3 regions of the Erwinia sp. L03-1 genome follow, and region 2 is predicted to be linked to each of the others. Evidence: riboswitches for the same ligand, from Rfam matches in the RefSeq annotation. Region 2 holds a riboswitch; each other region holds the start of a gene.
What was found. A riboswitch is a leader RNA that binds a small molecule or an ion and turns the genes downstream of it on or off. The one in region 2 is predicted to bind thiamine pyrophosphate.
Positions count from the first base shown of each region.

Region 1: linked by a shared signal. The riboswitch ahead of thiB (thiamine ABC transporter substrate binding subunit) and the one ahead of thiC (phosphomethylpyrimidine synthase ThiC) in region 2 are both predicted to bind thiamine pyrophosphate.
Region 3: linked by a shared signal. The riboswitch ahead of AC4PCC_RS18115 (TenA family protein) and the one ahead of thiC (phosphomethylpyrimidine synthase ThiC) in region 2 are both predicted to bind thiamine pyrophosphate.

Region 1 is NZ_CM178762.1:3,848,779-3,859,146, forward strand. It holds gene leuA (2-isopropylmalate synthase) at 1-193, shown strand, start outside; gene leuB (3-isopropylmalate dehydrogenase) at 193-1,281, shown strand; gene leuC (3-isopropylmalate dehydratase large subunit) at 1,284-2,723, shown strand; gene leuD (3-isopropylmalate dehydratase small subunit) at 2,735-3,340, shown strand; gene AC4PCC_RS17760 (sugar efflux transporter) at 3,399-4,577, opposite strand; gene sgrR (HTH-type transcriptional regulator SgrR) at 4,836-6,497, shown strand; TPP riboswitch at 6,533-6,662, shown strand; gene thiB (thiamine ABC transporter substrate binding subunit) at 6,705-7,691, shown strand; gene thiP (thiamine/thiamine pyrophosphate ABC transporter permease ThiP) at 7,667-9,277, shown strand; gene thiQ (thiamine ABC transporter ATP-binding protein ThiQ) at 9,261-9,962, shown strand; gene AC4PCC_RS17785 (DedA family protein) at 10,028-10,368, opposite strand, start outside.
Region 2 is NZ_CM178762.1:4,490,000-4,500,367, forward strand. It holds gene AC4PCC_RS20485 (DUF1481 domain-containing protein) at 1-514, opposite strand, end outside; gene hupA (nucleoid-associated protein HU-alpha) at 632-904, opposite strand; gene AC4PCC_RS20495 (YjaG family protein) at 1,093-1,683, opposite strand; gene nfi (deoxyribonuclease V) at 1,749-2,417, opposite strand; gene hemE (uroporphyrinogen decarboxylase) at 2,420-3,487, opposite strand; gene nudC (NAD(+) diphosphatase) at 3,527-4,300, opposite strand; gene rsd (sigma D regulator) at 4,384-4,890, shown strand; TPP riboswitch at 5,014-5,114, shown strand; partial or broken gene thiC (phosphomethylpyrimidine synthase ThiC) at 5,204-7,024, shown strand; gene thiE (thiamine phosphate synthase) at 7,033-7,677, shown strand; gene AC4PCC_RS20530 (HesA/MoeB/ThiF family protein) at 7,737-8,498, shown strand; gene thiS (sulfur carrier protein ThiS) at 8,482-8,682, shown strand; gene AC4PCC_RS20540 (thiazole synthase) at 8,684-9,460, shown strand; gene thiH (2-iminoacetate synthase ThiH) at 9,457-10,368, shown strand, end outside.
Region 3 is NZ_CM178762.1:3,951,848-3,962,215, forward strand. It holds gene serB (phosphoserine phosphatase) at 1-158, opposite strand, end outside; gene AC4PCC_RS18110 (YtjB family periplasmic protein) at 274-945, shown strand; TPP riboswitch at 1,043-1,145, shown strand; gene AC4PCC_RS18115 (TenA family protein) at 1,215-1,898, shown strand; gene AC4PCC_RS18120 (ABC transporter ATP-binding protein) at 1,895-2,632, shown strand; gene AC4PCC_RS18125 (ABC transporter permease) at 2,629-3,363, shown strand; gene AC4PCC_RS18130 (ABC transporter substrate-binding protein) at 3,381-4,313, shown strand; gene deoD (purine-nucleoside phosphorylase) at 4,448-5,167, opposite strand; gene deoB (phosphopentomutase) at 5,230-6,453, opposite strand; gene deoA (thymidine phosphorylase) at 6,516-7,838, opposite strand; gene deoC (deoxyribose-phosphate aldolase) at 8,058-8,837, opposite strand; gene AC4PCC_RS18155 (hypothetical protein) at 9,407-9,640, opposite strand.

The sequences.
Region 1 (10,368 bases), 640 kb from region 2:
TGCGCTGGGCCAGGTGGATATCGTCGTCAACTACAACGGACGGAAATTCCACGGCATCGGGCTGGCAACGGATATCGTCGAATCCTCTGCCAAAGCGATGATCAACGCGCTGAACAATATCTGGCGCTCACGTCAGGTGGAGCAGGAACTGCTGCGTAAATCTCAAACTAACGACCAGAAGGAAGCGGTGTAATGTCCAGGAGCTACCATATTGCAGTTCTGCCCGGTGATGGCATCGGCCCGGAAGTGATGGCGCAGGCATCAAAGGTGCTGGACGCCGTTCGCCAGCGCTTCGGGATGCGCATTACCACCAGCGAATATGACGTCGGCGGCATTGCGATTGATCGTCACGGCGAGCCGCTTCCGCAGGTCACGGTGACCGGCTGCGAACAGGCGGATGCGATCCTGTTTGGATCGGTGGGCGGCCCTAAGTGGGAGCATTTACCTCCCGCTGAACAGCCGGAGCGCGGCGCGCTGCTGCCCCTGCGTAAGCATTTCAGACTGTTTAGCAATCTGCGTCCGGCCAGCCTGCACAGCGGTCTGGAAGCCTTTTGCCCGCTGCGTGCCGATATCGCCGCCCAGGGCTTTGATATTCTGGTAGTGCGCGAACTTACCGGCGGCATCTACTTCGGCCAGCCTAAAGGACGCGAAGGACAGGGGCCGCACGAAAAGGCCTGGGATACCGAAGTCTATCACCGCTTTGAAATTGAGCGCATCGCCCGCATCGCCTTTGAGTCTGCCCGCAAGCGTCGTCATAAAGTGACCTCGATCGACAAGGCCAACGTGCTGCAATCCTCTATCCTCTGGCGGGAAGTTGTCAGCGACGTGGCGAAGGATTACCCGGACGTTGCGCTCAGCCACATGTATATCGACAACGCGACTATGCAGCTGATTAAAGCACCGTCGCAGTTTGATGTGGTGCTCTGTTCAAATCTGTTTGGTGACATTCTCTCCGACGAATGCGCCATGATAACCGGTTCGATGGGGATGCTGCCGTCGGCCAGCCTTAATGAAAAGGGTTTTGGCCTGTTTGAACCGGCAGGCGGTTCGGCCCCGGATATCGCCGGTAAAAATATCGCCAACCCTGTTGCGCAGATTTTGTCGCTGGCACTGCTGCTGCGCTACAGCCTGGACGCCGGGGACGCGGCGGATGCGATTGAACAGGCGGTAAGCCACGCGCTGGCAGAAGGCTATCGCACCGGAGACTTAGCCGGGAACGGCGATTCGATTGGCACCGATGAAATGGGCACCCTTATTGCCCGGTTTATCAGCGGAACCTGACGATGAAAACACTCTATGAAAAGCTGTTTGATGCGCACGTTGTGTACGACGCGCCTGATGAAACGCCGCTGCTCTATATTGATCGCCATCTTGTGCATGAGGTGACGTCCGCGCAGGCCTTTGATGGGCTGCGCGCCCATGGCCGGCCCGTCCGCCAGCCAACAAAAACGTTTGCGACAATGGATCATAATGTCTCCACCCAGACGCGGGACATTAATGCCAGCGGCGAAATGGCCCGTATTCAGATGTCGATGCTGGTCAAAAACTGTAATGAATTTGGCGTCCGGCTGTACGATCTGAATCACCCCTTCCAGGGCATCGTTCACGTTATCGGGCCTGAACAGGGCATGTCTCTGCCGGGTATGACCATTGTCTGCGGTGACTCGCACACCTCGACGCACGGGGCCTTTGGCGCGCTGGCATTTGGCATTGGCACCTCGGAAGTCGAGCATGTACTGGCGACGCAAACGCTGAAGCAGGCGCGCGCCAGGACAATGAAAATTGAAGTGATCGGTGAGACGCCGCCGGGCATTACCGCGAAGGATATTGCGCTGGCCATTATTGGCAAAACCGGCAGCGGCGGCGGTAACGGACACGTGGTGGAGTTCTGCGGTGAGGCGGTTGAGCGGCTCAGCATGGAAGGCCGTATGACGCTGTGTAATATGGCTATTGAGCTGGGGGCTAAAGCAGGCCTGGTCGCACCGGATGAAACCACCTTTCGCTACGTCAAAGGGCGCCAGTTTGCGCCGGATGAACAGCAGTGGGACGCGGCCGTCAGCTACTGGCGCACGCTGAAAAGCGACCCGGGCGTGGCGTTCGACAAGGTGGTCACGATCAACGCGGCGGATATCGCCCCCCAGGTAACATGGGGAACCAATCCGGGCCAGGTGATTGCCGTAAATGAATGCATCCCGGATCCGGCGACGTTTAGCGATCCCATCGAGCGCGCATCGGCGGAAAAAGCGCTGGCCTATATGGACCTCAAGCCCGGCATCCGCCTGAGCGACGTGCGTATTGATAAGGTTTTTATCGGTTCCTGCACCAATTCTCGTATTGAGGATCTGCGCGCGGCGGCCGCGGTGGTGAAAGGCCATAAAATTGCGCCGGGCGTACAGGGCTATGTCGTCCCCGGATCCGGACCGGTGAAGGAACGGGCCGAGGCCGAGGGACTGGATAAAATTTTTCTGGCTGCCGGTTTCGAGTGGCGCCTGCCCGGCTGCTCGATGTGTCTGGCGATGAATAACGACCGCCTCAGCCCCGGCGAACGCTGCGCCTCTACCAGCAATCGTAACTTCGAAGGGCGTCAGGGCCGCGGGGGGCGGACGCATCTTCTGAGTCCGGCCATGGCGGCGGCGGCGGCGGTAGCGGGTCACTTTGCCGATATTCGCGACCTGCCCGGCTCTGCGGCAACCGCGCCCATCCCAATGCAGTTATTACCTTAAGGAGAAGCACAGTGGCCACTCAATTTACCCGGCATACCGGCGTCGTGGTGCCGATCGATATCGCCAATGTCGATACTGATGCCATTATCCCTAAGCAATTTCTGCAAATGGTCACCCGGACCGGGTTTGGGCGTAATCTTTTCTACGACTGGCGCTATACGGATGCCGCCGGGCAGATCCCCAATCCGGACTTCGTGCTGAACAAGCCCGAGTTTGCCGGTGCCAGTATTATGCTAACCCGTGAAAACTTTGGCTGCGGCTCGTCGCGGGAACACGCCCCCTGGGCGCTGGCGGACTATGGCATTCGGGCGATTATCGGCAGCGACTTCGCGGACATTTTCGCTAATAACGCCTTTAACAATCAGCTACTGCTGGTTTCGCTCAGGGAAGAAGAGGTTGACGCGCTGTTCCAGCAGGTTGCCGCTCAGCCCGGCATCCGCTTTACCGTTGACCTTGAACGGCAGCAGGTGGTTGCCGGGGAGCAGCAGTATGCCTTCAGCATTGACGGCTTCCGCCGCCACTGCCTGCTCAACGGGCTGGATAATATTGGCCTGACGCTACAGCACGACGCGGAAATTTCAGCTTACGAAGCTCAGCAGCCGGCCTTTCTGCGCTAAATAGCCGTACTCACTGGCGCATGATGCAGCCGGGTACGCTTCTGCGCGCCCGGCCGCGCTACACGTCTTTCACCCTGGCAGACATCACCAGCGACGCCAGCAGCAGGGCAAGCGCCGCCCAGTAGACCGAGTAGTGGCCAAAGTTTTCGGCCATGACGCCCTGGAGCACCCCGGCCATAATCACCCCGGTAGAGATACTGTTGGTAAACAGCGTGGTTGCGGCACCCGGCCTGCCGGGCATCAGGTCCTGGAACCAGAGCATGCCTATCCCGGCCACGATGCCAATAAATATCGCGTTGAACAGCTGTAATACCAGCAGCGCCGTGCGCGACTGAAACAGCACCATGCCGCCATAAAAAACAATGCCGGCCACCAGCGCAAACAGCATCATCTTCCGCTTACCGAAGCGCTTAACGTAATATCCCGCCAGCAGCATCGCCGGGATCTCCAGCCCGGCCGCGACGCCCATCAGCAGTCCCGCAAGGCGATCCGGCAGCCCCAGCATGCTGCTGATATAAAGCGGCATATCAATGATATACATCGTGTTGCTGGTCCACATCAGCAGCGAGGCGATAAACAACAGCCTGATATCCAGATTCTTCCAGCCGCCAGTTTGGGTGATCGGCACCTCTGCGGGCTGCTCAACGCGTGGGACGGAGGGCAGCGTAAATGCGATCAGTGCCAGGCAAAGCACAAACAGCCCGGCGGCGATGATAAACATGGTGGTAAAGCCATAGTTAAGCGCCAGGGCAAAGGAGAGCGGCGGCCCAACGACCCATGCCAGCGACAGCTGCGCACGCATTACCGAGCTGAACATCACCACTTCCCGCGCCGAACTATCAGCGTACTCGCGGGCGAGAGCAAAAATCTGCGGCATCGAGACGCTGGCGATCGCCGACAGCAGCACGCCGCAGGTGACCAGCGTCAGATAGTGGCGGTTAAACGCGAACAGCAGCGCGTTCCCCACCGCCATGAGGCAGCAGAACATAATTAGCCTGCGCCGATCGCCGCGATTGTCCGAGCGTTTCGCCAGCAGCAGGCTGACGGCAATACCGGCCACGGCATTGATGGTATAAAACAGGCCAACCCACAGCGGGCTGACGTGGACTTCCCGACTGAGAAACAGGCTGAGCGTCGGTGCCTGTAGCGCGCCCGCCACCCCCACCATAAAAGAGACGGCCATAAAGGCGAGATAAACGGGGTTAACACCGCGACGACGCGTGAGAAGCGATTTCATACCTGGTCCTTCAACAACTAAAGATCGACGCGGCACGCGTCAGACAAACAGGAAGCATAGGTTAAAAGTGGCACTAATGAAAAAAGCCAGCGGCTTTAAAAGCCCGCTGGCTGGTGAAATTGCACCATACTCAGATTCAAATTTCACAGATGGTCGAGCGCCATTCAGAGAATGCCTCCCGCTCTTCCATCTTTAACCATGATCGCTTTAATATAGGGCACGAAAAACAGACAACTTTCAGGCAAGAGTTCCCCTTTTATGTCTTCACCCCGCTTACAGCAGCAGTTTATTCGTCTGTGGCAGAGCTGCGATGGACAGCCGCAGTCGACCACCCTCGGCGAACTGGCGGAGCAGCTGAGCTGTTCACGCCGGCATATGCGTAACCTGCTGAATGCAATGCAGCAGGCGGGCTGGCTGGCCTGGCAGGCGGAGCCGGGACGGGGAAAACGCGCCCGCCTGAGTTTTCTCTATACCGGCCTGATGCTTCAGCGGCAGCGGGCAGAAGAGCTGCTGGAGCAGGATCGTATCGACCAGCTTGTCCAGCTGGTTGGCGACAAAGACACCGTGCGTCAGATGCTTGTCTCCCACCTTGGCCGCAGCTTTCGTCAGGGAAAACACATCCTGCGCGTGCTCTATTACCGCTCCCTGCTGAATTTATTGCCGGGTACGCCGCTGCGTCGTTCTGAAACGCACCTTGCAAGGCAGATCTTCAGCAGCCTGACGCGGATAAATGAGGAAAATGGGGAAATCGAACCGGATATCGCCCATCACTGGCAGCAGGTATCACCAACCCACTGGCGCTTCTTCCTGCGTCCCGCCATCCGCTTTCATCACGGACGGGAACTGGAGATGGCGGACGTGATCGGCACCCTGCAACGGGTACAGCCGCAGCCGCTCTACGCGCATATCCTGCGGATTGAATCCTCTACGCCCTGGACGCTCGATCTCCATCTGGCCTATCCCGACAGCTGGCTCCCCTGGCTGCTGGGCAGCGTCAGTACCATGATCCTGCCGAACGAGTGGCCCACCCTGCCCCATTTTTCCCGCCAGCCGGTCGGCACCGGCCCCTATGCCGTGGTGGGCAATCAGCAGACCCGGCTGCGCATTAAGGCCTTTGACGACTACTTTGGCTACCGGGCGCTGATTGATGAAGTCAGTATCTGGGTACTGCCGGAAATCAGCGAGGATCTGGTCTACTCAGGGGTCAAGCTACAGGGTTCGACGCTTGACGAAAAATCTGAGGAGAGCCGCCTCGAGGAGGGCTGCTACTTCCTGCTGTTCGATCAGCGTTCAGCGAACGGCCGCGATGAGCAGATCCGTCGCTGGGTGAGCAGTGTGTTAAACCCGATCGCCCTGCTCAACGGATCGGAACCGGGCTACCAGCGCTACTGGTTTCCGGCTTACGGCCTGCTGCCACGCTGGCATCATCGCCGCGACATGGCACCACTGGCAAAGCCCGATGGGCTGACCTCACTGACGCTCACCTGGTACAACGATCACATTGAGCACCAGGGCATCGCTAACACGCTGGCCCCGCTGCTGGCAGCACAGGGCGTTGAACTGCTGACCCGCCAGGTCGATTACGACATCTGGCACCGGGGAGACGCCGAAAGCGACATCTGGCTGGGCAGTGCTAATTTCACCCTGCCGCTGGCGTTCTCGGTCTTCGCCCTGCTGTATGAGATCCCGCTGGTGCACCACTGCATCCCCCTTAACTGGCAGCAGGATGTACGGCGCTGGCGGGAAAACAGCCTGCCGCTGGCCGAATGGAGCCAGCAGCTGCTTGCAAGCGCTTATTTGCACCCCCTTTTTCACCACTGGCTGCTGCTGGAAGGCCAGCGCAGTATGCGCGGCGTACGGATGAATACGCTGGGCTGGTTCGACTTCAAGTCTGCCTGGTTTGCACCGCCGGAATCATGACGCTTTCGCCCGGGCGGGGAAATCACTAGAATAGTCCGTTCTCAACGGGGTGCGAAAAACCACGCTATTATCACGCTGCTCGCGCAGCCGTTTTTTTTCGCTGAGACAGACCCGTCGAACCTGATCCGGCTTGTACCGGCGTAGGGATTTGAGAGTATTCTCCCGCTCAGATCCTTTGCGACCCCCTAACCTGTTAAGGAACGCAAAGTGTTAAAAAAAGTGCTGCCCCTGCTGGTCCTGATCTCCCTCCCTGCGCTTGCGGCAAAGCCCCAGCTAACGGTCTATACCTACGACTCTTTTTCCGCCGAATGGGGCCCTGGCCCGGCGATTAAAAAAGCCTTCGAAGCGCGCTGCGGCTGCGAACTGAAATATGTTGCGCTGGAAGATGGCGTCTCGCTGCTCAACCGACTGCGGATGGAAGGCAAAAACAGCAAGGCCGACGTGGTGCTCGGGCTGGATAACAACCTGCTGGATGCCGCACAGAAAACCGGCCTGTTTGCGCCCGCCAGGGTCGATACCCATAGCATAACCCTGCCTGGCGGCTGGCATAACAGCACTTTTGTGCCCTACGACTACGGCTGGTTTGCCTTCGTGTATGACAAGACCCGGCTGCAAAACCCCCCGAAAAGCCTCAGGGAACTGGTCGACAGCGATCGTCCGCTCAGGGTCATCTATGAAGATCCGCGCACCAGTACGCCGGGCCTCGGGCTGCTGCTGTGGATGAAAAAGGTCTATGGCGACAGCGCGCCGCAGGCATGGCAGAAACTGGCGCAAAAAACCGTCACCGTCACCAAAGGCTGGAGCGAAGCCTATGGCCTGTTCCTGAAGGGAGAGGGCGATATGGTGCTGAGCTACACCACCTCCCCGGCTTATCATCTGATCGAAGAGAAAAAGAGCCAGTACGCGGCGGCGAACTTCCAGGAGGGGCACTACCTTCAGGTCGAAGTGGCCGGGCAGCTAAAGTCGAGCAGACAGCCAGAACTGGCGCAGAAATTTATGCAGTTTATGCTGGATAAACCCTTCCAGCAGAGCATTCCCACCGGCAACTGGATGTATCCGGTGGTGAAAACCGCCCTGCCCGCCGGCTTTGATACGCTGACCATCCCGGCGAAGACCCTGACGTTCACGCCGGAAGAGGTCGCCAGCCAGCGCAGCCAGTGGATAAGTGAATGGCAACGCGCCGTCAGCCGCTGATTACCGGCTGGCTGCTGCCTGGCGGTGTGGCCGCCACGCTGCTGGTTGCAGCGGCGCTGCTGGCCTTTACCGCGCTCTGGCAGAATGCTCCGGCGATAAACTGGCGTGACATCTGGGATGATGACTATCTCTGGCACGTCCTGCGCTTCTCCTTCGGGCAGGCGCTGCTGTCGGCGGCGCTGTCGGTTATCCCCGCCATCCCCCTTGCCCGTGCGCTTTACCGCCGCCGCTTTACCGGCAGACGTACGCTGCTGCGCCTTTGCGCCATGACGCTGGTTCTGCCTGTCCTGGTCGCGGTATTTGGCATTCTCAGCGTCTACGGCAGAACGGGCTGGCTGGCCCAGCTCTGCGCCCTGCTTGGCGTTAATTACCACTTCTCCCCCTATGGCCTGCAGGGCATCCTGCTGGCGCACGTCTTCTTCAACCTGCCGCTGGCGGCCCGTCTGTTTTTACAAACGCTGGAGCTTATCCCCGGCGAGCAGCGGCAGCTCGCGGCACAGCTTGGGTTGCGCGGCTGGAACCATTTTTATCGCGTGGAGTGGTACTGGCTGCGTCGGCAGATCCTTCCTGCGGGTGCGCTGATTTTTATGCTCTGCTTCGCCAGCTTTGCCACCGTACTGTCGCTGGGCGGCGGGCCAAAAGCGACCACCATCGAGCTGGCAATCTTTCAGGCGCTGAGCTTCGATTACGATCCTGGCCGGGCGGCGCTGCTGGCGATGATTCAGATGGTCTGCTGCCTGGGGCTGGTGATACTCAGCCAGCGGTTGAGCAAAGCTCTGCCCTCCGGCAGCAACAACATTGCGGGCTGGCGCAACCCCGAGGACAGCCTGCTGGCAAAGCTGGGTGACGGGCTGGCTATCGGGCTGGCGCTGCTGCTGCTGCTTCCGCCGCTGCTGGCGATCGTGGCGGACGGGCTGAACGGCGGCCTGCTGACCGTGCTCCGGCAAAAGCCGCTGTGGCTGGCAACCCTGACCTCGGTACGTATTGCGCTGGGCGCGGGCATGCTTAGCGTGATCCTGACGGTGATGCTGCTGTGGAGCAGCCGCGAGCTACGCCTGCGTCAGCATCCGGGATGGGGCGAGTCACTCGAACTGAGCGGAATGCTGATTCTGGCTATGCCGGGGATCGTGCTGGCGACCGGCTTTTTTCTGCTGCTGAACCAAACGGTCGGGCTGCCCCAGCAGGCTGACGGCATTATTATCTTCACTAACGCGCTAATGGCGATCCCCTATGCGATGAAGGTGTTGGAAAACCCGCTGCGCGATATCGCTGAACGCTATAACCGTCTGTGCCTGTCGCTGGATATTCGCGGCTGGAATCGTCTGCGGCTCATTGAGCTGCGCGCGCTCAGGGTGCCGCTGGCGCAGGCTCTGGCCTTTGCCTGCGTACTCTCCGTCGGTGATTTTGGCGTGGTGGCGCTGTTCGGCAACGACGATTTCCGCACCCTGCCGTTCTACCTCTATCAGCAAATTGGCGCTTACCGTAGCGCAGACGGCGCGGTTACCGCCCTGCTCCTGCTGATGCTGTGCTTTTTGCTGTTCACCCTGATTGAAAAACTGCCGGGACGCCATGCTGACGCTGACTGATTTGACCTATCTCTATGACCACCTGCCGATGCGCTTCACGTTCAGTATGAAAGCGGGCGAAAGGCTGGCGGTGCTTGGCCCCAGTGGCGCGGGCAAAAGTACCCTGCTCAGCCTGATCGCCGGTTTTCTTAAGGTGGACGGTGGCAGCCTGCTGATTAACGGCGAGGAACAGCGCCTTGCGCCCCCCGCGAAACGCCCGGTTTCGATGCTGTTTCAGGAAAATAATCTGTTTCCCCACCTGACGGTGGCGCAGAATATCGGGCTGGGGCTGCATCCGGGGCTGAGGCTGAATGAGCAGCAAAAGCAGGCGCTGCGCAACATCGCGCAGCGCGTCGGTTTGCAGGATTATTTGCAACGTCTGCCCGGCGAGCTTTCCGGCGGTCAGCGTCAGCGTGCGGCGCTGGCGCGGTGCCTGGTGCGTCAGCAGCCGGTGCTGCTGCTGGATGAGCCTTTTTCAGCGCTGGATCCGGCGCTGCGCAAAGAGATGCTCCAGCTGGTGGACGAGGTTTGCCTTGAGCGTAATATTACCCTGCTGATGGTGTCGCACAGCGTCGGGGACGCCGCGCGCATCGCCCCCCGCAGCGTGCTGGTGGTGGACGGGAAAATCTACTGGGATGGCAGCACCCGTGCGCTGCTCAACGGCGAGGTCGCCGAGGCGGCGGTATTAGGTATTGCTCTGCGCTGACGGGATGCCGGAAAAGCCGACAAATCCCTCAGCCACTAATACTCCCTGCCGCAGCGGTATCACACTCAGTTGTCGGTAAACACGTGCCACAGCAGATGGCGGAAAACCGGCATCATCGGGTGGAACTGGATAGCGGTAAAGCTGGCGACGGCAAGCAGCAGCATCAGCGGTGCCAGCCAGCGCAGGCGGGATGCGGGCAGCCAGGGCGTTGCCCAGTCGGACTGCTTTTTCGATCGCAGCCAGCGCCATCCCAGCCAGCAGCCCAGCCAGACCACCACTGCAACCGCCAGCAGCAGCCATTTAAAGCTGCCGCTGCTGGTGTCTTTAGGAACGTCAATCGCCACCCCCGCGAGAATACCCGGCAGCAGATAGAGCGGCGGCCACAGCACGCAGCCAATGATATTCG
Region 2 (10,368 bases):
GGTCGAAGCCGGGCCGCTCTTTCTGCCCCTTGCACGTCGTGACGACGCCGGAGGCCGACCAGCGCCCTTGCCTGAGCAGTACCCGCCCTTTCAGCAGGTCATCGCTGATTTTCAGCATACGCCCGCCATCAAACTGATATAACGCCACCGCGTCTGCGGAGAGTGCTTCACGGCGACCAGCGAACTGACGCTGCATAAAACTCAGGCTGCCGTCCTGGTCGAAGCGCAGCGTCACGTTTTCGGGACTGTCGCCCAGCCGATGACGTTCTATGGAGATAAGCTTGTCCGACTGCCACATATAGTCGGTCGTCTCCGTCGCGCCACCCGAAAAGGGCGTGTAAATCGTCAGCAGATGGCTGCTCTCATTGCCCTCGTTTTTGCGCCAGATACGAACGGCGCCGCGATCGGCCAGATAACCACTGGCGGTAAAGTCAGGCAGTGCTGGCTGTGAGCTGCAACCTGCCAGTAACAGCAGCGTCAGCAGGGAGAGCGGAATAAGAGGAGAACGAGTCATGGCGCGATTATCACACAGTGTGGGTGAAATGCCCGGTGGTAAAGCGGTTTGCCCGGATGTATCTATAACAAAAGGGGCATAACGCCCCCCTGTTTAAAACTTTTTACCGTCAGACAATTACTTAACAGCGTCTTTCAGTGCTTTACCTGAAACAAATGCCGGTACGTTAGCAGCAGCAATTTTGATTTCATTGCCAGTCTGCGGGTTGCGGCCAGTACGCTCAGCACGGTGGTTAACTTTAAAAGTACCAAAACCAACCAGTTGTACAGCATCACCCTCTTTCAGAGACTCAGTAATCGCAGCCAGGGTGGATTCCAGTGCAGCTTTAGCCTGGGTCTTAGACAGGTCCGCTTTGTCAGCAATTACATCAATCAGTTGAGTCTTGTTCATAAGTTATCCTTACAGTGTATTTATCGCTTGCTAAGCATCGAGTGCGAGGGAAAAACCAGTTTCTGGCACTCTCCTGCATACACGCACCGATAGCCACTTTTTTCAGCCCCCCAAATGTAGACCAGACTGGGGGCGAATGTGAAGCCTCCTGGCGCTACAATTCAGGCCTGAAGTCACGTTTTATCGCCTTACTGCTGAAAATTTATACCGATATTACTGATCCCTGATTCACGCAGGTCAGCTCGCAGTCCTTTTATCAGTTCGGGGTCCCTCTCTTCGCAGGCACTGAGCAGGCGGAAAATCTCCCACTGGATGTCCCATTCTTCTTCAACTGCGGGGTTCTCTTTAAGCTCTTCGTCGGTCATTTCCCGTTCAGCCTGGGTCATTTCCAGCATCGCAACGGTCGTCACGGAGGCATCGCTTACGGCGATCGCATGCTCCAGCGTTTCACCACTCAGACGAGAATGCAGCAGTTCACTTAATGCGACGCAGGCATCAATGGCCGGATACACGCCGTAGAGATCGTAATCTTCAGCGTTGGGTATCGCTTCCTCCAGCTTCTCGAGCTGTGAGTCAAAATTCACCTTAGCATCTTTTACCAGCAGCGTTTCCCAGACCAGATCGAGGATGCGGCGATACAGCTGCCCTTCACCGAATCCTGTACGATCGCAAAACGCCCGATAGTTGGGGGCCATACGTTCGCACAGACAGGCCATAAAAGTAACGTGCTGCCAGCTTTCCAGCTTTTCCAGACGCAGGTGAATCGGATTACGTAACATGTTGAGATCTCTTAAACAGAAGTGCGCGGCCAGCAGTGTAACCGAAAAGACCGCGCGTCACACCGTTAACCCTGCTCCTGAAGGCGCATAAAAGCAGGTCGCCGTGAGGCCACGGCATCAGCCCAGCGCGTCGGTTCGGGCAGCCGGTAGCCGTTCAGACAGGTTTCCACCCAGCTGAGCGCCGTCGTCTGGCTAACGCGATGCCCCGGCGAGATAAAGAGGGGGTTACACCGGCGCTTGCTGCGCAATACCCAGCCAATTTGCTCGCCTTTGTCGATCAGCGGCTGTGTTGTCCCCGGCTCGTCATCCAGCGGCTCAAACTTGCCACACAGGCGGCTTTTTGCCACGCCAATGGTTGGGACATCCACCAGCAGGCCGAAATGGCTGGCGACGCCAAGGCGGCGCGGGTGCGCAATGCCCTGCCCATCAACGAACAGCAGGTCTGGCTTTAGCTCAAGCTGCTGCCACGCCGCGAGCAGCGCAGGATATTCACGGAATGAAAGGAACCCCGGAATATAGGGCATCGTCGTCGCGATACGGGCAACGCGATGCTCCACCAGCCTGAGCGACGGATATTCCAGAATAACCAGGGCAGCGCGCGTAACCTCGCCCCCCTGTTCAAAACCGACATCGGCACCGCCTATATAGCGCGGCGGCATTACTTCAAAGTCATCTTCCTGCCGCACTTCTGCCGCGCGTTCAAGTTGCTCCTGACGTAATGCTGCAATGTCCATGGTTAGTCCTGGTGATATGGCCGTGAAAGTCGATGTACTGAGTCAATGAAAGCGCCAGCATGCTCGGGTGGAACATCCTGATGGATCCCGTGACCCAGGTTGAATACGTGTCCATTGCCGTGGCCAAACCCTTCCAGGATGCCCGCGACCTCCTGCCCGATACGCGCAGGGGACGCGTAAAGCATAGACGGATCCATATTCCCCTGTAGGGCAACTTTATCACCCACGCGGCGGCGGGCGTCGCCGATATCGGTGGTCCAGTCCAGCCCCAGCGCGTCGCAGCCGGTAGCTGCCATCGCTTCCAGCCACTGGCCGCCGCCTTTGGTAAACAGGGTGACCGGCACGCGGCGTCCGTCATTCTCACGGATCAGGCTGTCCACGATTTTGTGCATATAGTGCAGGGAGAATTCAAGATAGTCCCGTCCCGTCAGTACCCCGCCCCAGGTGTCGAATATCATCACCGACTGCGCACCGGCACGTATTTGGGCGTTCAGGTAGAGCGTGACGCTGTCGGCCACCTTATCCAGCATCAGATGCAGGGTTTCAGGCTCGGCATACATCATTTTTTTCAGTTTGGTGAAGGCTTTGCTGCTGCCCCCTTCAACCATGTAGGTGGCCAGCGTCCAGGGGCTGCCGGAGAAACCTATCAGCGGTATTTCACCCTTCAGGTTTTTACGGATAGTGCGCACCGCATTCATCACATAGCCCAGATCCTGCTCCGGGTCGGGCACCGGCAGCTTCTCAACATCAGCGCGGCAGGTGATCGGTGAGGAAAAACGGGGGCCTTCTCCCGCCTCAAACCACAGGCCCAGCCCCATGGCGTCGGGGATGGTAAGAATATCGGAGAACAGGATCGCCGCATCCAGCGGATAGCGACGCAGCGGTTGTAGCGTGACTTCGCAGGCCAGCTCGGCATTTTTGCACAGCGACATAAAATCACCGGCGATGGCACGGGTCGCCTTATATTCTGGCAGGTAGCGTCCGGCCTGGCGCATCATCCATACCGGGGTCACATCCACAGGCTGGCGCAGCAGGGCGCGCAGATAACGGTCGTTCTTCAGTTCACTCATCTTAAACGCTCTCTCAAAATCAGGCGCACAGTATAACATTCATTCCGCTTCAGCGCGGCAAAGCGCCACGGTATCCTCGATCAGCCGCCGCGCCACGGTACCGGGCGGTGGAAGCTGGGGCAGCGCCTCATGGTGATACCAAGCCGCATCCAGCAGCTCTTTGGGATCAATGTGTATGTCACCGCTTTCATAGTCGGCCATAAATGCCATCATCAGCGACTGGGGAAACGGCCATGGCTGAGAGGAGACATAGCGCAGATTTTTCACTTTTAACCCGCTCTCCTCCATGACTTCACGCGCGACGGTTTGCTCCAGCGTTTCACCCACTTCGACAAACCCGGCCAGCACGGTGTAGATGCCGTTGCGGTGCTTAGTATGCTGCGCCAGCAGGATCTCCTTGCCGCGACGAATGGCGACAATGATGCAGGGGGCAATCTGCGGATAGTATCGCTGCCGGCAGTGACCGCACAGGCTGGCCCACTCGGTTTTGCTTGAGTGCATTTCATGCCCGCAGTAGCCGCACCACTTATGAGAGCGGTAGAACTCAGCCAGCTGGATCCCGCGCCCCGCCAGCTGGAACAGGCCGACATCGCCGTCGAGGATCTGTCGCAGAGTGCCCATCTCATTCGGACGGCTATCGCGTATCAGCCACACCGGCTCGCCCTGCCATTCACCGATCCGCATAGCTTTTGACCCAACCAGGCCTAATTCCTGCGCACTTCCCTGCGGCAATTGACCTTTCGGCAGCCATAGTTTATGTTCGTGACTGACAACCCACCAGCCAGCGTCTACGCTAGAAATCTCAACTTCCATAAATTGCATATCCTCAGCTAAATCGGCTTGCTGCGTAACGGGATTGGGATCGGGCACTTAAAATATCACTTTCGGAGTCACACATGCTCAACCAACTAGAAGTCCTGACCGCGCGCGTTGCCGGGTGTAGTGGCCTGGTGGACTTTTGTCTGCAATCCCGCAAGCAGTTACTGGTTGCCTATTATCAAATGGTTGGCATTAAGCCTAACAAGGAATCCCATACTCCGCTCGATGAAAACGCACTGGATACCTTTTGTCAGCGTCTGGTCGATTATCTCTCCACTGGTCACTTTACGGTGTACGAGCGCTTTATCGAAGAGATGAAAGGCAGCGAGCAGCTGGCTAAGGCCGCGCTGATCTATCCGGCGCTTCAGGCGAACACGGCTGAGATTATGCAGGTTTATGATACTCATCTGGAAACGGCTATCGATCACGATAACTATCTTGAGTTCCAGAACGCGCTCTCTGAAGTGGGCGAAGCGCTGGAAGCCCGCTTCACGCTGGAAGATAAATTTATACAGCTGGCGCTGGACAAGCAGGCGGATACCCCACCGGCCGCTAACGATTCTGCCCTGGCCCGTCCCGCCTGAAACGTTATCCGTTTGTAAAATCCTTGTAGTTTCAAAAGAGGCCCCCTATGCTGAGGGGGCAATGGCGTAACGCGCGGCCGCCGCCGTTACCGCCGTTCTGGTTCTCCCTCCGGGAGACCAGAATTCTTCTTGTCGGAGTGCCCTTAGGGGCTGAGACCGTTAATTCGGGATCCGCGGAACCTGACCAGGTTAATACCTGCGTAGGGAACAAGAGTAACTTTTCAGTCAGGGTGTGCTGCTGTTTACCCACACTTTGCGCTTACTCCTCCGAACTCCGGACAAGCATCTTTTCCCGATTTATCAGGAACATGCTATGTCTGACCTTGAAAAGAAAACCACCCGCCGCGAACAGCGCGCGCAGGCTCAACAGTTTATCGACTCCCTCCAGGGCACCGCCTTTCCTCACTCAACGCGCATCTGGCTTGAGGGATCACGTCCCGATATTCGCGTTCCCCTGCGTGAAATCCAACTCAGTCCAACCCGAGTCGGCGGCAGCAAAGACGCCCCCCGATATGAAGATAATGAGCCCGTGCCGGTTTATGACACTGCCGGCCCCTATGGCGATCCAGAGGCCAGCATTGATGTTCATGCGGGCCTGCCCCGGTTACGCGAGGGCTGGATTGGTGAACGCGGCGACACGCAAACGATTGAGACGCTCAGCTCAGCCTACACGCAGCAGCGTCTCGCCGATGAAGGGCTGGATCACCTGCGCTTCGAACACCTTCCCCTTCCCCGACGGGCGATGCCCGGCCACTGCGTCACCCAGCTGCACTATGCCCGACAGGGCAGGATCACGCCGGAGATGGAGTTTATTGCGCTGCGAGAGAATATGGGTCGCGAGCGCATTCGCGGTGAGGTGCTGCGCCAGCAGCATCCGGGCAACAGCTTCGGTGCGCATCTGCCGCTGGACATCACGCCGGAATTTGTGCGGCAGGAGGTCGCCGCCGGGCGCGCCATCATTCCTGCCAACGTCAATCATCCTGAATCCGAGCCAATGATTATCGGCCGCAATTTCCTGGTGAAAATTAACGCCAATATCGGCAACTCTGCGGTCAGCTCCTCCATTGAGGAAGAGGTCGAGAAGCTGGTCTGGTCAGCGCGCTGGGGAGCCGACACGGTCATGGATCTCTCCACCGGTCGTAATATTCACGAAACGCGCGAGTGGATCCTGCGTAACAGCCCGGTACCCATCGGCACCGTGCCCATCTATCAGGCGCTGGAGAAGGTCAACGGCGTGGCGGAAGCGTTGAACTGGGAGATTTTCCGCGACACCCTGCTGGAACAGGCGGAACAGGGCGTGGACTACTTCACGATCCACGCAGGCGTCCTGCTGCGCTATGTCCCCATGACGGCGAAACGCCTGACGGGCATCGTGTCGCGCGGCGGTTCGATTATGGCGAAATGGTGTCTGTCGCATCATAAGGAGAGCTTTCTTTATCAGCACTTCCGCGAGATTTGTGAACTCTGCGCGGCCTACGACGTGTCCCTCTCGCTGGGCGATGGGCTGCGTCCTGGCTCAATTCAGGATGCCAATGACGAGGCGCAGTTTGCCGAGCTGCGTACGCTGGGCGAGCTGACGAAGATTGCCTGGGAGTACGACGTGCAGGTGATGATCGAAGGCCCGGGACATGTGCCGATGCAGATGATCCGTCACAATATGACCGAGCAGCTGGAACACTGCCACGAGGCGCCGTTTTATACCCTTGGCCCTCTGACCACGGATATCGCGCCGGGCTACGATCACATTACCTCGGGTATTGGCGCGGCCATGATTGGCTGGTTCGGCTGCGCGATGCTGTGCTACGTCACGCCCAAAGAGCACCTTGGCCTGCCGAATAAAAAAGATGTGAAGCAGGGGCTGATTACCTACAAAATAGCGGCCCACGCCGCCGATCTGGCTAAAGGACATCCCGGCGCGCAGATCCGCGATAACGCCATGTCGAAAGCGCGCTTCGAATTCCGCTGGGAAGATCAGTTCAATCTCGCGCTCGATCCCCATACCGCCCGCAGCTATCACGACGAGACGCTGCCACAGGAGTCCGGCAAGGTTGCCCATTTCTGTTCGATGTGCGGACCTAAATTCTGCTCCATGAAAATTTCCCAGGAAGTGCGTGATTACGCGGCGAAACAGGAGGACAAAGTATGAGCCGTGGTCCATTTCCCTTAACCGAAGCCCGGCTGGGTCTCTACCCTGTCGTTGAAACGGTCGCCTGGATTGAGCGACTGCTGGATGCGGGCGTACGCACCATCCAGCTGCGGATTAAAGATCGGCCGGAAGCGGCGGTGGAAGATGAGATTGCCGCTGCCATCGCCCTGGGCAGGCGTTACCGGGCGCGTCTGTTTATCAACGATTACTGGCAGACGGCGATCAGGTATCAGGCCTATGGCGTACATCTGGGGCAGGAAGATCTGGACGTCGCCGACCTGGATGCCATTCATCGTGCCGGACTACGCCTGGGGCTTTCGACGCACGATGACGCCGAACTGGATCGTGCCCTGAAGGAGCAGCCGTCTTATATCGCCCTCGGCCATGTTTTTCCGACCCTCACTAAACAGATGCCCTCCTCCCCGCAGGGCATAGAAGAGCTTAAGCGTCATCTTTCGCGCCTGCAGGGCGTATCAACGGTGGCCATTGGCGGTATCAGCCTCAGCCGCGCGCCTGCCGTGCTGGCAACCGGCGTGGGGAGTATCGCCGTAGTCAGCGCCATTACGCAGGCCGACAGCTGGCAGGAAGCCACCGCGCAGCTATTGCAGCTGGCGGGACCGGGGGGCGCAGAGCATGTATAGCAACCCGCGTTTAGTACCTGTCAGCCATCAGCGCCTGGTCGGGTCGGGAGGCGCACAGCATGTTCAGTGACGGTGACTTTATGCGTTACAGCCGCCAGCTGCTGCTGGAGGAGTTCGGTCCTGAAGGGCAGCGCAAACTTCAGGCCGCCAGCGTCCTGATTATCGGCCTGGGCGGCCTGGGATCGCCTGCGGCGCTCTATCTTGCTGCTGCCGGGGTTGGCACACTGCTGCTGGCCGATGACGACAAGATACATATCAGCAATTTGCAGCGCCAGATCCTGTTTCGCAGCCGCGAGACGGGCCTGTCAAAAGCGCAGGTCGCGAAAGCGCAGCTCCAGGCACTGAACCCTCAGGTGGAATTTATCGTGCTGGAGAAGCGTATGGATGACAGTAACCTGCAGGAGGCGGTAGCGATGGCCGATCTGGTGCTGGATTGCAGCGACAATATGCAGACCCGCCAGGCGATTAACACCGCCTGCATACAGCGCAGCAAACCGCTGATCAGCGCCAGCGCCGTGGGATTCGGCGGTCAGCTGCTGGTGTTAACCCCGCCCTTCAGTCACGGCTGCTATCGCTGCCTGTGGCCCGATGAGACCGAGCCCCCGCGCAACTGCCGTACGTCAGGCGTGCTGGGCCCGGTGGTCGGCGTGATGGGTACGCTTCAGGCGCTGGAAGCCCTAAAGATGCTCGCCGGTCAGGGTTCCTCGCTGGCAGGGAAGCTGCGGCTTTTCGATGGCCGACAGCAGACCTGGCGCACGCTGACTCTCGAACGTAGCGCTGCGTGCCCGGTATGTGGAGGCCGCGATGAACATCACCATTAATGACAGCGGCATGGCCCTGAACGGTTCTCCCACGCTGGTTGAACTGCTCGAACAGCTTTCCCGCCATCAGCCGGGTACGGCGCTGGCGGTTAATCAGCAGATTATCCCTCGCGACCGCTGGGCATCTTTTCATTTGCAGGAGGGCGATGAGCTGGTGATTTTCCAGGCCATTGCCGGAGGTTGATATGTTTACTATTGCGGATAAAACGTTTACGTCACGCCTGCTGGCCGGAACGGGTAAATTTTCCAGCCCGACGGTAATGCTAAATTCACTGCGTGAATCCGGTGCGGAGCTGGTTACCCTGGCGATGAAGCGCGTGGATTTGCGCGGCGGGGATGACGGCATACTTAAGCCCCTGCAGGCGCTCGGCGTCCAGCTGCTGCCAAACACGTCCGGTGCTAAAACCGCAGAAGAGGCTATTTTTGCCGCCCGGCTCGCACGCGAAGCGCTGGGAACCCACTGGCTCAAGCTGGAGATCCATCCCGACGTGCGCTATCTGCTGCCAGATCCCATTGAAACGCTTAAGGCCGCCGAAGCGCTGGTGAAAGAGGGGTTTACCGTTCTGCCCTACTGCCATGCCGATCCGGTCCTGTGCCGGCGGCTGGAAGAGGTGGGATGCGCGGCAGTCATGCCGCTCGGTGCGCCAATTGGTAGCAATCAGGGGCTTAAGACACGCGATTTCCTGACGCTGATTATCGAACAGGCAAGCGTGCCGGTGATCGTGGATGCCGGTATCGGCGCACCCAGCCACGCCAGCGAGGCGCTGGAGATGGGCGCAGATGCGGTGTTAGTGAATACGGCGATGGCGTCGGCTCAGGATCCGATACAGATGGCGCGCGCATTCAGGCTGGCCGTAGAAGCAGGCGCGCTGGCGCGGCGGAGCGGATTGGGTAGCCGACATCAGCAGGCGCAGCCCACCAGCCCGTTAACGGCCTTTCTGACAAAAGGAGAAGCCCAGTGAAAAGCTTTATCTCCCGATGGGAAACGCTGGAGTGGGATGATATAAGCCTGCGGATCCACAGCAAAACGGCCGCCGACGTGGAGCGGGCGCTGAACGCATCGAGACCAGGCCCTGAGGATCTGATGGCGCTGCTCTCCCCCGCGGCGGAAGCCTGGCTGGAACCCATGGCGCAGAAGGCCCGGCAGCTAACCCGGCAGCGCTTCGGTCACGCCGTCAATCTGTTCGTGCCGCTATACCTGTCCAACCTGTGCGCCAATGACTGCACCTATTGCGGCTTCTCCATGAGTAATCGCATCAGGCGTAAAACGCTGAATGCAGAGGAGATTAAGCGGGAGTGCGCGGCCATCCGCGCAATGGGCTTCGATCAGCTGCTGCTGGTCACCGGCGAGCATCAGACAAAGGTCGGGATGGACTATTTTCGTCAGCATCTTCCCGCCATCCGCGCGTGCTTCAGTTCACTGATGATGGAGGTGCAGCCCCTTGCAGAAGAGGAGTACGCCGAGTTAAAAACGCTGGGGCTGGATGGGGTGCTGGTGTATCAGGAGACCTATCACTCAGCGGTCTATAGCCAGCACCACCTGAAGGGCAATAAACAGGACTTTTTCTTCCGACTGGAAACGCCCGATCGTCTGGGACGCGCCGGTATTGATAAGATTGGCCTGGGTGCGCTGATTGGCCTGTCAGACAGCTGGCGCACTGACTGTTTTATGATGGGAGAACATCTGCTGTGGCTGCAAAAAAACTACTGGCAGAGCCGCTATTCGGTGGCGTTTCCCCGCCTGCGTCCCTGCGCGGGCGGCATTCAGCCAGCCTCACTGATGAACGAAGCGCAGCTGGTGCAGGCAATTTGCGCTTTTCGCCTGTTCGCGCCCGAAGTGGAACAGTCACTTTCCACACGCGAATCGCCC
Region 3 (10,368 bases), 540 kb from region 2:
AGGCTGGCTTTATCAAGCTTGCGGCCGTACAGAAGCCAGCCGGTGCGGCCAGCGCGGTAATCCAGCGGCATGACTTCATCACCGCTAAGAGAGAGAGGTAACCCCGGCCAGAGAGAGACATCGGAAGGCAGGTCGCACCAGGTCAGACTATTTGGCATTACAGCTCCTGTAGGGACATATTAACCACGCAAGAGGCTACCCTGTCAGCCCCGGTTCTGGCAACATAAAGCGAAGAGGCGGACGGCGTTCGTTGAAAAAATATGAAGGGTGAAGATGGCAAAGGCCAGATTAAAATTCCGACTACACCGTACGGCGATCGTGCTGATCTGCCTCACTCTGCTGGTGATGCTGATGCAGGGGGCCTCATGGTTCAGTCTGGGTCATCAGATGGCCCGTTCAGCGCAGGTTGAGGAGCTGGCCCGAACGCTGACGCGACAGGTAGCCTGGAGCCTGACGCCGCTGATGGAAAACAGCGATGATAACCGGCAGAAAATTACCGAGGCCATTGCGCTGCTGACCACGGACAGCCGCATTCTTGATGCCTCGGTCTACGACGATAACGGTGCGCTGCTGGCTCACAGCGGGGAAACCATTAACGTGCGCGATCGGCTGGCGCTGGACGGCCATCGCGCGGGCAGCTACTTCAATCATCAGATCGTGCAGCCGCTGGATACCCCCGATGGCCCGCGCGGCTTCCTGCGCGTAACGCTGGACACTCATGTGCTGGTCACCGAATCCCGTCAGGTGGATAACACCACCAATATTCTGCGTCTGATGATGCTGCTGGCGCTGGCTATCGGCATTATTCTCAGCCGGACGCTGCTGCGCACCCGCCGCACCCGCTGGCAGCAGTCGCCCTTTCTGCTTACCGCCAACCATCCGGTAAGAGAGGATGATGAGGATGAGAACAGCGAAAGCTCCTCGCCGCCAGAGAACCTAAAATAGCAAGATGGGGCCTGTACGGGGCCGTTAACTAACAGGTTACCCCCGCGTCACTGTCCTTGTTACAGCATTGTAATCAAAAATAAAATATCGTATAACAGTCTGCTCCGAGGGGTGTCCAGTAATGGGCTGAGATGGCGCAAGCCGAACCCTTTGAACCTGATCTGGGTCATGCCAGCGAAGGGACGGGTTGGCACTGATCAATTGCCTGTTCATACTTCTGCGTGTCCGGATCTCCACTTATTTTCGGAGGTTCAGTGTCTCATCTACCCATTCCTGATTTCAGCCAGGGCCTGTATGGTCGTCTTCGCCAGCATGCGGGCGCAGAGTGGCAACACTATGTTAATCACCCCTTCCTGCAACAGCTGGCTTCCGGCACGCTTCCCCATGCCGCTTTCCGCCGTTATCTGACGCAGGATTATCTGTTCCTCATCCACTTCGCCCGTGCCTATGGCCTGCTGGTCAGCAAACTGCGCACCCTGCCAGAGATGCGCGCGGCGTCTACGTCTCTCAATACCCTGCTCAGTGAACTCCCGCTCCACGTGAGCTACTGCCAGCAGTGGGGGCTGAATGAAACGGAGATGGCGAATGAAACCGAAGCGCCAGAAACCCTGAACTATACCCGCTACGTGCTGGATATCGGCCACTCAGGCGACGCCCTGGATCTGCTGGCCGCGCTGATGCCCTGTGTAGCGGGCTATGCTGAAATCGGGCTGGGTTTGCTCCAGAATACGCAGACCCTTCTGGAGGGAAATCCCTGGGCCTCATGGATACGCAACTATGGCAATGCGGAGTATCTCAACGGCGTAGGTGCGGCCCTGGCGCTGCTGGAGCGTGTCGGTCAGCAGCATGGTGCCGCGTGCCGGTTTAACAGCCTCGCCGAAATTTTCACTACCGCCACCCGGCTGGAAGCTAACTTCTGGCAAATGGGGCTGAACGCGGCGTCAGAAACGTGAGCGGCGCACGGCCACCGGGCATTGCGTGTCGCGATCTTGGCCTGAGCTTTGGCCAGCGCACCATTTTCCAGCACCTCAGCTTTGATATTGCGCCCGGCAGCTTTGTCGCGCTGCTCGGTGCCAGCGGCAGCGGTAAGACCAGCCTGCTGAAAATCATCGCTGGCCTGGCGGCTCCTGACGCAGGCACGATCAGCGGCAGCGATGGGCTCCCCCTGGCGGGCCGTATCGCCTGGATGGGCCAGAGAGATCTGCTCTATCCCTGGCTGACGGTGATGGATAACATCATGCTGGGCGCACGTCTGCGGGGAGAAAAAGGCGATCGGGAATGGGCCACTCATCTGCTGGAGCGGGTGGGATTAAGCGGTCACGGGAAAACGCTGCCTGCGGCACTCTCCGGTGGGATGCGCCAGCGCGCCGCCATTGCGCGCACGCTGTATGAACGTCGCCCGGTCGTGCTGATGGATGAACCCTTCTCCGCGCTGGATACGCTCACGCGGGCCAAAATCCAGACGCTGGCCGCCGAGCTGCTGGTGGATAATACCGTGCTGTTGATCACCCACGATCCCATGGAAGCCTGCCGCCTCAGCCATCGCCTGCTGGTGCTGGCGGGTTCCCCGGCCCGCATTGATGACAGTCATACCCTGGTCGGGCAGCCTCCGCGCGCGCCGGACGACCCCAATCTGTTAACCAGTCAGGGTGAACTGATGCGACAGCTGGTGAGGGCCGCAGAATGATGCGGGGAAGTGTGATCTTTTGCGGTTTGATCCTGCTGTGGTGGCTGGCAACCTTATGCAATATTCCGGCGTTCCTGCTGCCCTCGCCTGCGGCGGTTGCCTGCGCACTCTGGAACAACCTGAGCTATCTGGCCTGGCACAGTCTGATCACCGCCTCAGAGGTGCTAAGCGGCTTAGTGCTCGGTGTCCTGCTGGGCACGCTGCTGGCGCTCTGTATGACCTTTTCGCCCCGGCTCCAGCGCTGGCTGATGCCCGTCGTATTGACCAGCCAGGCCATCCCCGTTTTCGCGCTGGCGCCGCTGCTGGTGCTGTGGTTCGGCTTCGGGCTGAGCGCTAAGGTGGCGATGGCCGTGCTGGTGATCTTCTTTCCGGTGACCTCCGCGTTCTATGACGGCCTCCGTCGGGTTAACAATGACTGGCTTGACCTTGCCCGAACGATGGGGGCCACGCGCCGGGCGCAGCTGCTGCATGTCCGGCTGATGGCCGCGCTACCCGCCTTCGGCAGCGGCCTGCGGATGGCCGCTGCCGTCGCCCCCATCGGCGCGATTATTGGCGAATGGGTCGGTTCGGCAGAAGGGCTGGGGTACGTAATGCTTAACGCCAACGCCCGAATGCAGACCGATATCTGCTTTGCCGCGCTGTTCATTCTGGTGCTGATGACCGTATTACTCTGGGTAGCGGTTGATGCGTTGCTCCACCGCCTGATCCGTTGGGCGCCCGAAAATAGCTAATCAAGGAATCATTAACGATGAAAAATACCCTGTGCGGACTGCTGCTGACCGCGGCACTGAGCGGCCATGCGCTGGCAGCGGAAAAGCTGACCCTGGTGCTCGACTGGTATATCAATCCTGACCATGCGCCCATTATGGTGGCTGAGCAGATCGGCGCGTTCCGGGCCGAGGGGCTGGATGTGAACATAGTAGCGCCTTCCGATGCCGCCCTGCCGCCGCGCCTGGTTGCCGCAAAACAGGCAGACCTGGCCATTACCTATCAGCCCCAGCTGCACTTCTTTGCGGATCAGGGCCTGCCGCTGGTGCGCATTGGCACGCTGATCAATTCGCCGCTGAATACGGTTATCACTCTGGATAAAAACATCACCTCCCCTGCCGGTCTGGCCGGGAAGAAAATAGGCTATTCGGTGAGCGGCATTGAGCAGGCAACCCTCAGCACCATGCTGAAACATGAACACCTCAGGGCTGATAATGTGCGGTTAATTAACGTGAACTTCCAGCTGGTCAGTGCGCTGCTGGCCGGTCAGGTTGACGCCGTGATTGGCGGCTACCGCAATATTGAAGCTCAGGAACTGAAGCTAAAGGGGAAAGATCCGGTGGTCTTCAACGTGGAAGATTATGGCGTTCCGGCCTATGACGAACTGGTGATCGTCGCCAACCGCGATGCGGTCAACGATCCCCGGATAAAGAAATTTCTTAGCGCGCTGAAAAAAGGCACCGATTATCTGCTGGCTCATCCGCAGGAGAGCTGGCTGGCGTTTGCCAAAGCCCACCCGGAATTAAATACGCCGCTGAATCAGCTTGCCTGGCAAAACTCTCTGCCCCTGTTCGCGAAAGACCCGGCAAAGCTGGACGCCGCCCGTTACCAGGCATACGAACAGTTTCTGTTTGATAATAAGCTGATTAAGAAGATGACGCCGGTGGCGGACTACGCGGTAGAAGTCCATTGATGTTGGAGAAGGTGATTAACGACGGTGGAGACGGGCCTTCATGCTGAATAATGCCCGGGAGACGCAAAAGCGACGACCGGGCAACGCAGTGCGCCGCCAGCGAATCTATCAGACTGGCGGCTGGTGCGGGGTTATCAGGCTTTATCGCCCAGCAGCACCGACTCCAGCGCGATCTGGATCATCTCGCTGAAGGTGGTCTGGCGCTCTTCTGCCGTGGTCTGTTCGTGCGTACGGATATGGTCAGAAACGGTACAGATCGCCAGTGCCTTAGCACCAAACTCCGCTGCCACACCGTAGATCCCGGCCGCTTCCATCTCCACGCCCAGAATGCCGTACTTCTCCATCACGTCAAACATCTGCGGGTCCGGGGTATAGAACAGGTCGGCTGAGAAGATATTTCCCACCCGCGCGTCCACGCCCAGCGCCTTTGCCGCATCGACGGCATTACGCACCATCTCGAAATCAGCAATAGCCGCGAAGTCGTGATCCTTAAAGCGCATACGGTTCACTTTGGAGTCGGTTGACGCCCCCATACCGATAACCACATCACGCAGTTTCACATCGGCGCGCACCGCACCGCAGGATCCAACGCGAATGATTTTTTTCACGCCAAACTCGGTGATCAGCTCTTTAGCATAAATCGAGCAGGATGGGATACCCATACCGTGGCCCATTACCGAAATTTTGCGCCCTTTATAGGTGCCGGTGTAGCCCAGCATGCCGCGTACGTTGTTCACTTCCACTGCGTCCTGCAAAAAAGTTTCCGCAATGTGTTTTGCACGCAGCGGATCGCCAGGCATCAGAACCACATCAGCGAAGTCGCCCATTTCAGCGTTAATATGAGGCGTTGCCATCTTTTATCCTTATCTTCAATATTCATCTTGCCGGCGTCAGCGCCGGCCAGTTATATGTCGCTTTACAGCATGCTTTTGCCATATTCCATATCGGAAAGGCCAAAATAGCGTGCAACGGTTTGCCCGATATCGGCAAAGGTGTCGCGATATCCCAGCGAACCAGGTTTTACACCGGGTCCGTAGAGTAGCACCGGAATATGCTCGCGGGTATGTTCCGTGCCTTCCCAGGTAGGATCGCAGCCGTGGTCGGCGGTGAGGATCAGAATGTCACCTTCCTGCACCAGCGCCATCAGCTCCGGCAGTCGGCGGTCGAACAGCTCCAGCCCACCGGCGTAGCCCGGCACGTCACGACGATGGCCCCAGGTGGAATCGAAGTCCACGAAGTTGGTAAACACGATGCTGTTGTCCGGCGCGATTTTCATTTCTTCGATCGTGGCGTCAAACAGCGCATCCAGACCGGTTGCCTTTACCTTTTTGGTAATGCCAACGTGGGCGTAGATGTCGGCAATTTTACCAACCGAGATCACCTGACCGTTCTGCTCCTCAACCAGCTTTTTCAGGATAGTCGGTGCCGGTGGTTCCACGGCGAGATCGTGTCGGTTACCGGTGCGCTGGAAGTTGCCTGCCTTGTCGCCGGTAAAAGGACGGGCGATAACGCGGCCAATGTTATAACCGCCTTCCGTCAGCGCCTCACGGGCGATTTCGCACAGCTTGTAGAGGCGCTCCAGCCCAAAGGTTTCTTCATGGCAGGCAATCTGAAATACCGAGTCTGCCGAGGTGTAGAAAATCGGTTTACCGGTTTTCATATGCTCTTCGCCGAGCTGGTCGAGGATAACCGTACCGGAAGAGTGGCAGTTACCCAGGTAGCCCGGCAGATCGGCTTTCTCAACCAGCAGGTCTAATAGCGCCTGCGGAAAACTGTTCTCTTTGTCGGAGAAGTAGCCCCAGTCAAACAGCACCGGCACCCCGGCAATTTCCCAGTGGCCCGACGGCGTGTCCTTACCGGAGGAGAGCTCACTGGCCCAGGCCCAGGCGCCGGTTATCTCAGCGTCTTTATCCAGCCCCAGCGGGAACCGGCCGGTAGACCCTTCCGCCGCTTTGCCTAGGCCAAGCGCGGTCAGATTCGGTAAGTGCAGCGGGCCTTTTCTGCCCGTGTCAGCTTTCCCGTTAAAACAGGCCTCGGCAATATGTCCGAGGGTATCAGAGCCTTCGTCGCCATATTTATGGGCGTCTTTGCTGGAGCCGATCCCAAAGGAATCTAGCACCATGATAAATGCACGTTTCATCCTGGTCTCCTGCGTCTGTTAGGCGCTTAGCTTAAATTTTATCGATCAGAGTAGTATGACGCTTATCCGCTGATTCTGCGATAGATAACTGGCGTTTCTGCCGGGGCCGTCTCACTGAGCGTAATGGCCGCTTTGACCGCCGCCGCCGCTTCCTGCCAGCTGGCTTCGCTGCTGGCGTGGATCACCGCCAGCGGCTGCTGGCTGTCAACGGCGGCACCCAGGGGGGCAACCTCACTCAGGCCGACGCTGTAATCAATGCTGTCGCTGGCGCGACGGCGTCCGCCGCCCATTGAGACCACCGCCATACCCAGCGCGCGGGTATCCACTGCGCCGATCACCCCGACACTATCGGCATATACCGCTTTGCTGAGCATCGGTGCGGGCAGATAGTTATCAATATTCTCAATGAAATCGGCTGGCCCTTTCTGCGCCGCCACCATGCGGGAGAACACCTCTGCCGCGCGGCCATTATCCAGCACGGCCTGGAGCTTACGGGTCGCCTCATCAACGTTTGCGGCCAGCCCACCCGATACCAGCATTTCCGCACTCAGCGCCAGCGTCACCTCCAGCAGGCGTGGATTGCGATAGTCGCCGGTCAGGAACTGCACCGCCTCGCGCACTTCAAGCGCGTTACCGGCGCTGGACGCCAGCAACTGATTCATATCGGTCAGCAGCGCGGTGGTTTTACAGCCCGCGCCGTTTGCCACGCCAACGATCGACTGCGCCAGCTGTTCAGAGAGTTCAAAGGTCGGCATAAAGGCACCGGACCCTACCTTAACGTCCATTACCAGCGCATCCAGCCCTTCGGCCAGCTTTTTCGCCAGAATCGACGCGGTAATAAGCGGAATGGAGTCTACCGTAGCGGTGATGTCCCGCGTGGCGTAGAAGCGCTTATCGGCTGGCGCAAGTGAGTGGGTCTGACCGATGATCGCCACGCCCACCTCTTTGATCATCCTGCGAAAGGCCTCATCCTCGGGGAAGATATCAAAGCCGGGAATGGCTTCCAGCTTATCCAGCGTACCGCCGGTATGACCCAGTCCGCGGCCCGAAATCATGGGTACATAGCCACCGCAGGCGGCGACCATTGGCCCCAGCATCAGCGAGGTCACGTCCCCTACTCCACCCGTGGAATGCTTATCGACCACCGGCCCGTTGAGGTTTAGCGCCTGCCAGTTGAGTACCGAGCCGGAATCACGCATCGCCATGGTCAGCGCCACACGTTCTGGCAGCGTCATGTCATGAAAATAGATTGTCATCGCCAGCGCGGCGATTTGCCCTTCAGAGACGGAGTTGTCACGAACGCCGTTGATAAAGAAACGAATTTCCTCTTCACTCAGCGTCTGGCCGTCTCTTTTTTTGCGGATGATTTCTTGTGGCAGGAACACGTTGCCCCCTGATGTTAAGCAGCCGGGCGGGGAGTCGCCCGGCTGAGAGTATGAGCGTGACTATCCGGGCCGACACGAGGCGGCCCACGGATGAATATATCGACTTCAGTACACTAACCGCCTCGCCAGTATGCTATCCGGCCCGCGATTTCTGATCTCACCGGGTGCGGACGTAGCCCGCGATCCCCGGTCTGACCGGGTTGCTGACGTATGCCCGACTTAGTATCCTGACTGAGGCGCAGTGCTGTCATAGCCTGCGGCTTTCAACAGGCTGGCCAGCAGGCTTGAAGCGCCAAAGCGGAAGTGACGTGGGGTAGCCCAATCGCTACCCAGAATGTCATCGGCCAGCTTGAGATAGATTGCAGCATCGTCGGCGGTGCGAACGCCGCCGGCTGGTTTAAAACCCACCTTATGCTTAACGCCTTTATCGGCAATCACGCGCATCATGATTTCAGCGACTTCAGGAGTGGCGTTGACCGGTACTTTCCCGGTAGACGTTTTAATGAAATCAGCACCGGCATCAATGGCGATTTCAGAAGCTTTGCGGATCAGCGCGGCATCTTTCAGCTCGCCGGTTTCGATAATGACTTTCAGGAGCACATCGGCGTCGGCACAGGCCTCTTTGCAGGCGCTTACCAGTTGAAAACCTGTCTCTTCGTTACCCGCCATTAGTGCGCGGTAAGGGAATACCACATCAACCTCATCAGCGCCGTAAGCAATTGCCGCATGGGTTTCTGCCAGCGCAATCTCGATATCATCATTGCCGTGTGGGAAATTAGTCACGGTAGCGATGCGGATATCAGGCGTGCCCTGTTCGCGCAGCGTTTTGCGCGCGATGGGAATAAAGCGCGGATAGATGCAGATAGCCGCCGTGTTTCCCGCAGGGGATTTGGCCTGATGACAGAGCGCAATCACTTTCTCATCGGTGTCATCATCATTCAGGGTAGTGAGGTCCATCAGTTTCAGTGCGCGAACGGCAGCAGAAGTTACGTCAGTCATGTTTGTCTCCAGAGAGAAACCCGCAGGTCTTTATGTTAAAATAATAACACTTACAGAGGCGTATTTTCCGTGATGTAATTCACACCCATGAAAATGCCATTGCATTAATTCTATATTATGCGTGACTGATATCACATAAAAATCCTTGTGAATTGCCCTTATGGGGCATAGTGAACGATATTGTCCTTCCTGGTTTAGGCGGTTGCGCATAATGTTATAATTATAACATTTATTGTTGCTTAATGCTAAAGGGCCCGGTGCGGCTTAGGTCTGGGGGGCATCGTCTGCGGGTGGGGGCCGATGCTGCAAAGGCCCGTGTGGTCGCCAACGAGTGGGGCCCGGTGCCTGGCGGTCCTCGCGCCGCGCGTGGCGCGGTTCCTTCGCTCCGCTCGTCGACCTTTCGGACCGGGCATGACGGGACATCCCTGTCCCGGCATACCCTTGTGCCAGCATCCCTGCTGGCCCATCCGGGTCTTCCTTACTGCACTCAGCGCTGCGGAATGCCTGTCACCGGGCCCCACCCGCCTGCTCCTTTTGCATTGTGCTGGCTGCGGGTAAGAGCAGTTTCACTAAAAGCAGCGCAGAAGCCCGAGAGGTGGACAATCCCTGCGATTGACGGGCAATCCGCAGCGCTGCGGCGCAGACGGAAGGCCAGGCGAGGGCAGCAGGGATGCTGCACTCAGGGAGCGGCGGGCAGGACGCCCGCTCGCGACCGGGCCGTCCGGCCTGACGTCGGAGCCAAAGGCACCAGGCAGAGCCTGTAGCTGCGACGCCCGGCAAACGCTGGGATTATCCACTGGCATCGCAGATATCACACCTGCACGATCGGCCTGCCAACAGGCAGGGGGTCGGAATGCCTGTCACCGGCCCTCACCCGCCTGCTCCTTTTGCTTTGTGCTGGCTGTGGGTAAAGGCAACTTAGAAGCTGGAGAGGTGGACAATCCCAGCGGTTGACGGGCATTCCGCAGCGCTGCGGCGCAGACGGAGGGCCAGGCGAGAGCAGCAGGGATGCTGCACTCAGGGAGCGGCGGGCAGGACGCCCGCTCGCGACCGGGCCGTCCGGCCTAGATCCGGAGCCAAAGGCACCACGCAACGCGTGGCGTGAGGACGCCCGGCAAACGCTGGGATTGTCCACCGGCATCGCAGGTATTGCCCAAACAATTAACCGGCAACCGCTGGGATTATCCACCGGCAAAGCCGATATTGCAGCCGACACAACCAACCGACAAGCGTTGGGATTTTCCCCTATAAATTTTTGCAGCCAGGTGACCACATCCCGGGGACGTTGGGTGTGCAGGAAAGAGCGGTTTGGATAGCTTAATACAGCTCCAAAGCCTGCGAGTTTACAGGGCCTGACTTGAAGCGCCTCCGAAGCCCGAGAGGTGGACAATCCCTGCGGTTGACGGGCAATCCGCAGCGCTGCGGCGCAGACGGAGGGCCAGGCGAGGGCAGCAGGGATGCTGCACTCAGGGAGCGGCGGGCAGGACGCCCGCTCGCGACCGGGCCGTCCGGCCTGAAGTCGGAGCCAAAG